3 regions of the Bacillus sp. Marseille-P3661 genome follow, and region 3 is predicted to be linked to each of the others. Evidence: riboswitches for the same ligand, from Rfam matches in the RefSeq annotation. Region 3 holds a riboswitch; each other region holds the start of a gene.

Region 1 (4,204 bases), 330 kb from region 3:
TGGCTGTTAGTTCATGTTGACAGTTTGGACAATGAGAGCGTGGTTTGATGATCGACAATTTTTGCGGCACCCGCAAACCAACAACATTATAAAATGATCCTAATACAAGGCCAACAATTCCTATATAGATAAGTAAAATAAAATTCATAGGTATCATTCCAAGTTAATATTTGGGTAGAACAACATCTTCCGTATCAAGTGTATCAATCGGCACCATTGTTTGTATAGACTTTTCTCCTACTAGCGTTGGATTTGTGATTGTATTTATGATCGAAGTTTGTTTTTGATCAACTGCTGTTAAATAAATTTGATATATTACCTGATCCTTAACTTTAATTACTCTTATGTATGAGTGATCACCGTACACTTGATCAAGCGATGTTATCGAATCAAAAGATTCCGAATCCAAACCACCTTGAATATAGTTCGATTGAATTAGTGTTGTTAATGAAATATCTGTATAGTATAAAGAATGCTCATTATAGTAATCATCCCTACTAAAAGAAGGCTGTTCTCTAACAAGGTAGATGGGCATTACACGAGTGATCGCATCTACGTTGAAAAGATGGGAATGCTTTTCAGAAATTTCGATGGCACGCGCTAATAAAATATTTCCCACAACAAACGAAATTCCAATAATCGCAATCACCGCAAATGTTTCTGTTAAGGGATATTTTTGGCGATTAGGATCAAGGGAAAAAATATTTAGAATCATGTTGTGGGAACCTCCTTTTGGTGTAGATGTGGAAAACCGCATCAACGGGGTTGATGCGGTGGTCAATTCAAATTTATCCTGTTACATCAGTGCGATCAAGATCAGCTGCTTTAACACCAGTACCATCCGATCCAATATCATGGTTTGCTCCATCTAGCCATACTGAATATTCTATAATTCCAGTGGCATTTTTTTGTACATAAACTTCCCCAGCAGTATATGATCCTGTACCGGTTGGATCTTTAGGAGCAGATTCTAGATAGCCCTGACTAACTAAATCAGTCATTTGTAACTCTGTGGCAGTAGTTGTAATATTAATTCCTTCAGATGCAACCTTCAATCTTGCTGCCTCAATTAGTTGTCTTGCATTAGCAACATGTGCATCCTTTTTACTATTGTCAATTATATTCCCAATACTCGGCACAGCAATCGCTGCAATAATTCCCAAAATAACGATTACTGCAAGTAATTCAACTAATGTAAAACCTTTGTTATTCTTAAGCAGCTGTTTCATTTTTTTAATCATTTCTTCTCTCCTATTCCATCATTTGTTTGTTTTGGCTATTTTCTCTTTTTATAGCCAATTTATTTGAAAATCTGTGGTGTATTTTTGGGAAAATAAAAAGGCCAATAATATTTATCTCTATAAATAAAACTGGCCGGTTGCACTAGTAGCTCCAAATCGTCCAAGTGCCCATTTACGAACGATTCTTCATTGCTTCCAATATAATACTTTCGAACTAAATCTATTATATAAAGAATTGTTTAGATTATCTATAGAAATTTATTTCTTTAATGTGAAATTTTTGTTAAGCCTATTGAATTTGCTCGAAAATGGAAAACATTGGGATCGCAATTGCTGCTACAATACCACCGACGACAACAGACAAAAATACAATCATTAACGGCTCAATTAGCGATTTAATTTGGTCTGTTGCATGATCAACCTCTGTTTCATAAAAATCAGCAACCTTATCAAGCATCACGTCTAAAGAACCTGTTTTTTCGCCAACAGCCAACATTTGCGTAACAAGCGGTGGGAATATCCAATGCTTTTCCATTGGACCTACCATTGATTGGCCTGTTTCTAACGCGTTTCTTGATTCCTTAAGCACTTTCACGACTACTTCGTTGCCAACAATTCTTTCAACAATGGCAACAGATTGGAGAATAGGAACAGAAGTCGCAAATAAAGATGCCATTGTTCGTGTCATCCTTGCTAACGCTGCTTTTTGTAGTAGTTTACCGAAGATCGGTATTTTTATAAGTGCATAATCAATGTAATATTTTGTTTTTGGATTACGTTGCAATGTGGTAAATCCAAAGTAAGCTGCAACAACCAATAAAATAAAAACCCACCAAAGGGATTTGAAGTAATTCCCAGCATTCACAACAAGTCTTGTAATGAGCGGCAGCTCTGATCCAAATGACTGAAACATGCTAGCAAATGTTGGCACTACTGCTGCTAACAAAAATATGACGACAACAGCGGCAATTCCCCCGACAACAATGGGATAGGCCATCGCTGACTTAACTTTGGCTCTCGTATTATGCTGCTTTTCATAATAAACAGCGAGACGGTCTAAAATTTCATCCATATTACCGCCTGCTTCTCCCGCCCGGATCATATTGATAAATAGCGACGGAAACACTTTGCGATGCTTTTCAGCAACATCTGAAAAGGGATTACCTGCGCGCAAACCTTCTTCTACATCTACTAAAGCTGCATTTAAGACTTTGCTGTTTGTTTGCTGTGATAGTATATTTGTTGCATCAACAACAGAAATCCCTGCTTTTAATAAAGTTGAAAACTGGCGAATATAAATGACAAAATCCTGTAATTTTACACGACCTTCAAATAATTTAATTTCTTTATATAAAATGCTAGTTAGTTCCTCAATTGAAGTTACCGCTATTCCTTGTTCACGGAGCTGTTGAACTGTCTCCTTTTGCGAATCGCCTTTGATTCGCCCTTGAACTACTTTTCCTGTTTTATTGCGACCTTTGTAGCGAAAGTAAGCCATTCTATAAAGCTCCTTCCTGCAAATAAGGAGCGGCCATTTCTTTAGTAATATATTTGTGTTCTACTAGATCTTTAATTGACATCTCCAAAGTATGCATTCCGGCTGCTTTGCTAGTTTGCATGACGCTCGGTATTTGATGAATTTTTTCATTGCGAATTAAATTTTTAATAGCTGCTGTATTCACTAATATTTCAGTAGCTGCTTTCCGCCCTTTTTTGTCTGCAGTTTGGAAAAGGCGCTGTGAAATAATTGCGGCCAATACTGATGCTAGTTGGATGCGCACTTGGGCATGCTGATTAGGCGGAAATACATCAATAATTCGATCAATAGTTGCTGGTGCACTCGTTGTATGTAAGGTTCCTAGCACTAAATGCCCTGTTTCTGCTGCCGTAATAGCTGTTGAAATCGTTTCTAAGTCTCGCATTTCCCCTACTAAAATCACATCTGGATCTTGCCGCAAACATGCACGTAATCCATTTGCAAAATTTTGCGTGTCAAAACCTACTTCCCTTTGATCAATAATACAATAGCGGTGCTTATGTAAATATTCAATTGGATCTTCTAGCGTGATGATATGTCTGCGCATGTTTTTGTTCATATAATCAATCATAGCTGCCAATGTGGTTGACTTACCACTACCAGTTGGGCCAGTCACTAGTAACAGACCTTGGGGCTTTTTGGCAATGTCCTTTAGAACTTCCGGCATTTGTAATTGCTCAAGCGTTGGAATTTGCGTCGGAACCGTCCGGATCGCCATGCTTATGCAGCCTCTTTGATGGTATGTGTTTACACGAAAACGAGATACGCCCTGAAGACCATATGAGAAGTCAAGCTCGCCTTTATCTTTAAATTGCTGCCATTGACTATCTGAAATAATTGATTGAGCCATACCTTCACTATCAGCTGGTTTAATAATATCTTTTCCATATTGTTTTAATTCACCATGAATTCGAAACACAGGTGGTACACCAACTGTTATATGAACATCTGAGGCACCTAGCTCAAATGCTGCTCGAAGCAATTGATCTAATCGTTCTTTCATTCCCCTCACCCTCCTTTAATCCTCTACAGCTACACGCAATACTTCCTCAGTCGTGGTCAACCCTTGTTTTGCTTTTAATAATCCATCATCAAGTAAAAAAATCATTCCAGCTTGCATAGCATGGTCACGAATTTTTGAAATCGGAGCATTGTTCATCATTAAACCACGGATTTCGTCATCAATAACAAGCACTTCTTGAATCGCCATACGGCCACGATATCCTGTATCTCTACAGCTACCACAGCCACGACCGCGATATAGTTTTTCTACATACAGCCCTCTTTTATTGAACATTTGTTTTTCCATTTCCGTAGGTGCATAGGGTTCTTTGCAGTCTGTACAAACTTTTCTTAATAACCGTTGCGCAACAATTCCCGATAGGGACGAAACTACTAAATAGGGCTCAACATCCATATCAATTAA
Region 2 (4,204 bases), 1.5 Mb from region 3:
ATTTAATCTGTTAATCGAAGAGTAATTCGTCGGCTTAACATAAAGCGTTGAATCCACTATATATTTAGAAGGTAGCATCGGCTGATTCGGATTCATACCTTCTACATATGAAAATGATAAATAAGTTGCTATATACTCTAACTGCGCAAAAGCTGCATCGTCTTTTAAGCGAAAATAACTTGCCAATGGAAGAGGATATGGACTATCTATTTCATCGACATATCTTTCCTGAAAATAACCACTAAGTTTCGTTTGTTTCGGAAACTCTCCTTCATTTAGACCTAGAACAAATAAATGTTTTCCCTTGAATATTGGTGCATCTCGAAAAGAATAAATTTCTATCCCATCATGTGGTGCACGGTCTATATATAACCTTTCATGTTCGAGTCTACTTAACAACCATACTTGATACGTGTCAAGGTGAACATTTACAGATTGAATTGGTAACGGTTTCTCATCGTCCAAACTGTACCTGAGAAATTCTATTAAGGTATTAAAAGCTCGTAATTCTAATGCGACGGCCTTGATCTGTTTTGATGATTTGGTCTTAATGATCTGTTTCCAAGTAGATGGTAGTGGCAGCTTGTCCAAAAGCCCTAGTAGGCTTTCATTATATTTTCTAATAGTTTGTTTTTCTTCTAATGATTGTTGATAATCCACAATGCTAGCCACAATTGAGCACACATCATCATGGCAAATTTCCCGATTAGCGATAAATTGTTCCTTAATTTGGTTATACTTAGTTGGCTCTATGAAACATAACTTGGCGACACTATCAACCAAATGAACTTGTTCCCATTTAGTTTGCTGGGGGACATGCTGCTGAAGAATAATAGTAATAAAAGCAAAGATACCAGTTTCAGTAAGTGATTTATTTATAACCTTCTTAATAGGAATACGTTTAGATAAGCTAATTCGCTCAAGCTCTGGTAAATAAATTTCCTCATTTACAAATACAAGTCCATATTGATCATAACGATTTCCATTTCTTTGTTTGTCAATTGAATCTAGTACACCATGAATTTCCTCTTCGATAGTCGTTGCGCTAGTTCGTTCTTTTTTCTTGCAAATCGTACGATCGAGAAAACTCAGTTCCTCATTATATGTAGTAAATCCCATCGTTTTTAAAGTTGAGACGGTTATATTAATTAAAGGTGTCTTAAACTCCGGAAGATAAATAGTTACTGGTACAGCAGATGCTAATAAATACTGTATTAATGAATATTGAACTGGACTAAAATCGCTATAACCATCGATTACTACATGACTCAATGGAAATTCAGTTAAATGTCTCCCTAGTTCAACCGCTTTAAATATCCGATTTTCTGGATCCATAAACCCTTTTGCGTCCCGATAAACATCCTCATACTTTTTAAATATAGGTTGAAGATCGAGTAGTGGTCGGGGGGTTTGTTCAATTGTTAGCCCAAGGCGTTTCAATTGGCCATATGTTTCAGCATATGCTTTTGCCTGTTGAACTAATTCTTTGTATGAATTATAGGTGTTCGCTTTGTCAAGAATTTCACAAAAAAAGAAAAACCGTTCTTCCTCAGTAATCTGCGTAAATTGATAATTTTGTTGCTGTAGAATAAGAATTGCCAAATCATCGAAAGTTTGAAATCGTATACCAGGCTGTCTTTTCCGAGCATGTTGAAACCATTTCATTGATGGTAAAAGGTAATAAATTGGTTTCACTTCATTTGTCTGAAAAGTATACCATTGACACAGTCGTTCCTGTGATGCGATGTCTGACAACGATGTAAATAGTAACCGACCCACAAAGATCACCCCATTAGGTAAATTTCTTTATCTACTATTATAGACAAAATGGAACATCATAAATAACATAGCTATTTTTTTCATAAACTCCACCGCTAGAATGAAGATTATAATTACCTTAGAACCAAAACCAATTAGGACTAATTAACCATTTTAGGGGAAAATGTCGAAAGTTGACAAATAGTATTTGAAGTTATTATCAATACGTCTTATTATTAAATTAATAATTTGATAAAGGCAAACTTATTGAAAGATAAGGACGCAAAGCCACGAGTCTAAGGTGTGGAACTATGACAGTCGGGTTGCCAAACGAACGGGTACAATTAACTATGATAAGTTTTAGAATTGACATTATCACAGCTTACCTGTCTTTTTGGTAGGCTGTTTTTACGGACCCCAGTTTGGGAAAGTAGTAGGTATACATACCAGCAAATAAATTTTTAATAGAAAGGCGGAAAGAAATTGACTGTATTATTTGGAACTGTCGAATATTTTGAGAGAGAAATTATGAATTATCTAGATGAAAATCAATTTAGTGGAGAAACTGATTACCATTTATCTATTATTACTGCGAGACTTGAGTATGAAATTTTACACGATTTTGTTTGCGATGAACAAATTCGCGTAGAATGTTTGAATAACCTTAAAAATGCTACCGATATACTATCTTTATGTAAATAAAAAAGTAAAATAAAAGATTAATGAAGCCCCCAATCCTAATATATCCACGTTGAGGGCTTTTTTAGTCTAAGGGATCCCTCCATAATTCCTTTTCATACTAATTTAACCTCTTTCTGCAATAAGAACAAGCGTTCCATCTGAATATTTTACTATATGTGCAACCTTTCTTTTTCCTCAAGTTAGAACCTTTATTTCAGCAACAATAAGTATAAAAAACTGCCCCAAAACAATTGGGACAGAATTCTTATTTCATATTTATCAGATCATGTTTGAAGGCATATATTACTGCTTGAGTTCGATCTTGGACTTCTAGTTTTCCTAGAATGTTACTAACATGTACCTTTACAGTTTTTTGGGATATAAAGAGTTGATCTGCAATATCTTGATTTGTTTTTCCTTCAGCCATTAGTAATAGAATTTCAAGTTCACGCTCTGTTAATTGATCATGTAGATGCTCCACAGGCTTTTGGCGCATTTTTGTCATTATTTTACCAGTAACTTCCGGTTCAAGAACAGATTGTCCTTTATATGTTGCCCGTATAGCATCCGCAATTTCGTTTGCTTTAGATGTTTTTAACATATAACTAACTGCACCAGCTTCAAGTGCAGGATAGACTTTTTCATCGTCTAAAAAGCTAGTAACAATGATTATTTTTGCATCAGGCCATGATTGAATAATCATTTTAGTTGCTTCAATCCCATCCATTTCTTTCATCACTAAATCCATTAAAATAATATCGGGTTTAAGCTCAAGCGCTAGCTTAACTGCCTCCCCTCCGTCATCTGCTTCTGCAATCACATCAATGTCAGTTTGTGAAGAAAGATATGCCGAAACTCCAATCCGAACCATTTCATGATCATCTGCAAATAGTACTTTAATCATTGCCACTCACCTCATTTTTTATGTAAGGTATTTTTACCTCTAACCGCGTACCTTGATTCTCAAGACTGATAACCTTAAGCGTTCCCCCTAATTCAAGTGCACGTTCTTGCATATTTTGCAATCCATATGAACTTGTTTTAACTTGATCTACAATGAAGCCAACACCATCATCAACGACACGTAATATCACTGTATCATCCCTTTTAATAACCATAACATGTAACGAATTTGCTTTTGCATGTCGTAATGTATTAGAGATGGACTCCTGTAATATTCGAAATAACTGATCCTCGACACCTTTGTCCATTTCGAAATTTTCTAGTTTCCAATCAACGATAATCGGAACTTTTTGCGTTAATTCAGTCAATAATTCCTCAATTCCCTCCTTTAACGACTTCCCTTTTAGGGCAACAGGTCGTAAATGGAGTAGCAGCGCCCGCATTTCTGATTGTGATTGATGAATCATGTTTTCGACCATTTTAAGTTGTTTTTTTACAGGTGAGTCTCGGAGTGAACTTGTTTCGTTAATCGCTGACATCATCATCGATGCTGCAAATAGCTGCTGGCTAACTGAATCATGAAGGTCACGTGCTAGACGGTTCCTTTCTTGAACAACAACCTCTTGTAAGCTTTTTTCACGATCCACTGCTCTTTCAGTTGCGAGTCTTTGTGACAATTCGGCTTGTTTTTTTAATTTCATTTCGAGACTAAGTAGGTGTTGTTGAATTTGATTAATCTCCTGTACAGTTTCTATCTGTTCAAAGGAGATTTTCTGACCTCTAATCAAATTATCAAGTTGCTGATCAATCAAGTGCAGCTTTTCACGCCAGAAAGAGCCTGATGAAATACCGCTTATTGTTC
Region 3 (4,204 bases):
TCATCACAAACAGTTCAACCCGGTGTCCAGCTTTATGTCGTAAGGCCACCTCATAGCTTTCCGTTTTTTTATCTTGAATCGCTTTATTAAAATGGTATAACGTCTTATCAACATCCTCAGGTACCATCATTGGGATAAAAGATTTCCCTAAAAATTCTTCGCTAGAATATCCGGAAATACGTTCTACACCAGCATTTCCGCTAGTGAAATTCCCATACAAATCATAAGAAAAAATTGCATCAGGGTGATTTTCAAATAACGATTTATACCGTTGCTCACTTTCCTCCAAAAGTCGTTCCATCCTTCTTCGTTCGGTAATATCTCTAGCAATTCCGTAGATTCCGTCAAGCATTCCATCAATATTAATCGGCATATTTGTTACCAATAAATAAATTTTCTCGCCGTGGCTATTCTGAATACAGGTTTCGTATTCTTCATTAATTCCAGCTAATGCTCGTTCAAAGTGTGAAAGTGTATCGTTTAAATACTCTTTATCAATCAATGGAACAAAGGAGCTGCCAATCAAATCCTGTTCACTATAACCTGTTATTTGTGTAAGGATGGCATTTGAGCTAGTGAAATTTCCCATTAAGTCTAATTCAAATACAGCATCGTCATTGTTTTCTACCAAGGAAGTTAACCTTTTATGCTCTTTTTCTAACGTTCTTTTAGTTTCTAACAGTTCCATTTCTTTTTGCATCTTCTCAGTTACATCTCTAGTAATAGCCAAGATATATTGACAATCTCCATCCTCTGTTATAATGGGGCCAAGAGAGCTTTCGCCAATAAAAGTACCATTTTTAGTTTCGATGGATTCAATGTACTCTACTGATTTTTTCGTAGTTTGAACCTCTTTAAAGTATTGTTTTAATAGCTCTGCTCGACCTTTAGGTACTACATCCTCGATCCGTTGTCCGTAAATGCCACCATCGTAACTTAGAACACTGGCTGCTGATTGGTTCACATATACATATCGATAGGAATCGCCGTCAATTTCCACTAAAATAATTAAGTCTTTCATGAAATCAAATAAACTTGAAAATGCCAAAACATCTTTTCCTATTCTTTTCACAAATTGTTTCATTATTTTCGATCTCCCTTAATGTCATGAAAAACACAATATTGATTTTTTCCATTTTTCTTAGCTGTGTACATCGCGGTATCAGCATTCTTCATTAATGTTCCCTTGTCCGAACCGTCATAAGGATAGAAACTGATACCTATACTTGTAGTTACTTGTAGTTTATTTCCATGTATGTCATAAGGATAACCAACTTTATTGATAATAGAATGTGCAACTGCAATAGCATCTTCTTTAGCTTTTATATCTCGAAGTAATATTGTAAATTCATCTCCACCTATCCGTGCAGCTAAATCGCTATCAGGTAAACATGCAGTAATACGCTTACAAACCTCTATTAATAACAAGTCCCCCATGTCATGTCCAAAATTATCATTGACCGCTTTAAAGCCATCTAAATCTAAAAACATGATGGCTAACGGCTTTGAAGTTTTGTTTTGGTAATCCACTTCCAAGATACCGGATACCTTTTCTTTAAAAAATCTTAAGTTGGGTAACCCCGTTAAATTATCATGATATGCCATATACTTTATTTTTTGCTCGGCTCGTTTTTGTTCGGTAATATCATGAATAACAACAAGCGCACCAATAATCTCACCGGTTTTACTTGTAATTTGTTTACCATTTACTGAATGAAATTGAGCAGATTCACCATTTGGTTTGTATATTAATTGTTGATGCTTAACCTCTTCTCCTCTTAAAGCTCTTAACAAAGGTATATTGTTAGTATTCATTTCTTGATTATCATCTTCATAGATATTCAATTTTTGTGTCCAATGCTCGTAAGGAATCGGAAATGATAGAAAATCTTTATTTACACGTTGTGAAGAAGTGCCATTCATATATAATAGATTTCCATCTTTGTCACAGACAGATACTCCCTCATCCATATTTTCTGTCACTGCGCGTAAAAACGTTTCTTTTAATAGTGAATTTTGTACACTTTTTTCCACATATTGAAGAAAAATATATATGCAAATTCCGATAAATACCATTTGAACACCATCAAAAACATAATCTAAAATTGTATTTTCAATAGTAATTCCTAAAGATTCAAGCACTTCATCCAAGTATTGAATAACTGCAAACATAAGAAATAGCCATAAAAAATTTTTGAGAGTTAAAAACCTCTTTGTTAGTGTAGTCATTGCAATATCGTACATATTGTTTGGTCCTCCCTATTTCAAATGAGTTAAACTTTATATAAGGATTGACCTGAAATTTCTCATAAAAAAAGCCATTCTAAAAAAGAATAGCTTTTTGTCTATCCTTTGGTAACCCGGCTGCCATTGTAGATACTTTAGGCCCGTGGCTTTGCGTCCCTAGCTTTCGATAGGTTTGCCATTTTCAAAAGTTGTTTAGTTTAAATATTAATTAACTAGCAAGTACCGAGATGTCGTTAACTCCGCCCTTTAACTTTTTTTCGCTAACCAAAATTACTCTTCTCAATAGGATCTATAGACTTAAACTTGCGGAAATCTAATTCAGCTAGTTTCCGCTTTGTGATATCCCTAGCAACTATAACAACACTCTCAATCTGCCCATTTTCACCTCGTACAGGAGTTCCTTTTGCTTCAACGTATACCCAATGACCATCTGCATGGATATGTCGAAATTCAATCTGAGCAGGTGTATTAGTAGCAATCGTTTCATCATGCATTCTCCGTACATATGGAATATCTTCCGGATGAATAAATTGAAAAACAGACATTTCATGAATTTCTTCAGGTGAATAGCCTAATATTGATTGATGTGAAGGTGAGACGTATTGAAGTACTCCATTCAAATCAACAACTCTAATTAGATCTGATGTATTCTCTGCTATAAGTCGATACTTCTCTTCACTAGCTTTTAAAGCCTCTTCTACTCGTTTTCGCTCTGTAATATCCACACAAGATGCAATGACCTCAACTATTTGTCCACCTTTTCGAATAGGTCGTAATGACGCTAAATAGTGAAGACCATTATATTCCATTTCAAAAACAACCTCTTCTTCCCCATTGAAAGCTCTTCGATAATAACTTGTGATCTCTTCAGCCACTTCAACACTTAAAACTTCAAAGTGGTCCTTCCCGAGAATTTGTTCTGGTACGAATCCTAATCGATACAGTAATTCGCCATCACACAAAGTATGGATATACCTTCCGTCCTGCTCCTTGACTTTTAACGTCATACCTTGCTGCTGACGTATAGTGTCATGCAGTTCTTGTTGCGCTATCCTAAACGCTTCTTCCATCCACTTTTGTTCCCTTATTTCTTGTGGAACTCCAAGTTGGTCGACTAGTTGCTCAAGTTCAGCAAACTTCTTCTCAATCTCTTCTATTGGCACAGGTTTACTGAATAAGTAGCCTTGTGCTTTATTACATAGATGCTGTTGTAAGAATATAAGCTGTTCTTTTGTTTCAACACCTTCAGCAATGACTTCTAGTTTAAGTTGGTGTGCCATCGCAATAATGGTTTCTACAATAGTAGAATCATTTACATCTTCTAAACAATCTCGAACGAAGGATTGGTCAATTTTCACAATATCGATTGGGAATTTTTTCAAGTAATAAAGCGAACTATAACCCGTCCCGAAATCATCTAAACTAATTGTTACTCCTAGCTTTTTCAGCTCAGACACTATCTTGAGCGCATGATGTGTATCAATCATCATACTTTCGGTAATCTCAAGCTCCAAAAATGCTGGAGGTAAACCAGTTTCATTTAGTATATGGCTAACCATTTTAATTAAATTGGGCTGATAAAACTGCCTTACTGAAAGGTTAACAGATACAACAGGTGTCATAATACCTTTATCATGTAAGGCCTTCATCTGAGTACACGCTTGTCTTAATGCCCATTCCCCAATTGGAACGATCATACCGGTTTCTTCTGCCAAAGGAATAAAGCGTGCGGGGGAAATTAATCCTTTATCAGGATGTTGCCAGCGAATTAGAGCTTCTAGTCCAGATAGTTCACCTGATTGGATATCGACCTTTGGCTGGTAATATAAAACAAATTCTTCATGTTCAATTGCTTTTCGAAGATCCGCTTCCATAGTGAATACTTCATTTGTGATTTCAGCTGATTTATTTTCATAGAATTGGATATTATTATTTCCTAATTGTTTTGCTTGGTGCA

What was found. A riboswitch is a leader RNA that binds a small molecule or an ion and turns the genes downstream of it on or off. The one in region 3 is predicted to bind cyclic di-GMP.
Region 1: it holds a riboswitch for cyclic di-GMP, as region 3 does, so the genes downstream of both, C1724_RS03805 (type II secretion system protein) here and C1724_RS02330 (diguanylate cyclase domain-containing protein) in region 3, are expected to answer to the same signal.
Region 2: it holds a riboswitch for cyclic di-GMP, as region 3 does, so the genes downstream of both, C1724_RS09075 (hypothetical protein) here and C1724_RS02330 (diguanylate cyclase domain-containing protein) in region 3, are expected to answer to the same signal.

Annotation. Positions count from the first base shown of each region.
Region 1 is NZ_LT965953.1:846,986-851,189, reverse strand. Features, by position in the region: gene C1724_RS03815 (prepilin peptidase) at 1-148, opposite strand, end outside; gene C1724_RS03810 (hypothetical protein) at 164-715, opposite strand; gene C1724_RS03805 (type II secretion system protein) at 789-1,241, opposite strand; cyclic di-GMP riboswitch class II at 1,364-1,447, opposite strand; gene C1724_RS03800 (type II secretion system F family protein) at 1,531-2,739, opposite strand; gene C1724_RS03795 (type IV pilus twitching motility protein PilT) at 2,741-3,781, opposite strand; gene C1724_RS03790 (GspE/PulE family protein) at 3,797-4,204, opposite strand, start outside.
Region 2 is NZ_LT965953.1:1,969,175-1,973,378, forward strand. Features, by position in the region: gene C1724_RS09070 (PD-(D/E)XK nuclease family protein) at 1-1,779, opposite strand, end outside; cyclic di-GMP riboswitch class I at 2,006-2,089, shown strand; gene C1724_RS09075 (hypothetical protein) at 2,242-2,460, shown strand; gene C1724_RS09080 (response regulator) at 2,705-3,343, opposite strand; gene C1724_RS09085 (sensor histidine kinase) at 3,336-4,204, opposite strand, start outside.
Region 3 is NZ_LT965953.1:517,694-521,897, reverse strand. Features, by position in the region: gene C1724_RS02335 (PAS domain S-box protein) at 1-1,084, opposite strand, end outside; gene C1724_RS02330 (diguanylate cyclase domain-containing protein) at 1,084-2,244, opposite strand; cyclic di-GMP riboswitch class I at 2,352-2,434, opposite strand; gene C1724_RS02325 (EAL domain-containing protein) at 2,508-4,204, opposite strand, start outside.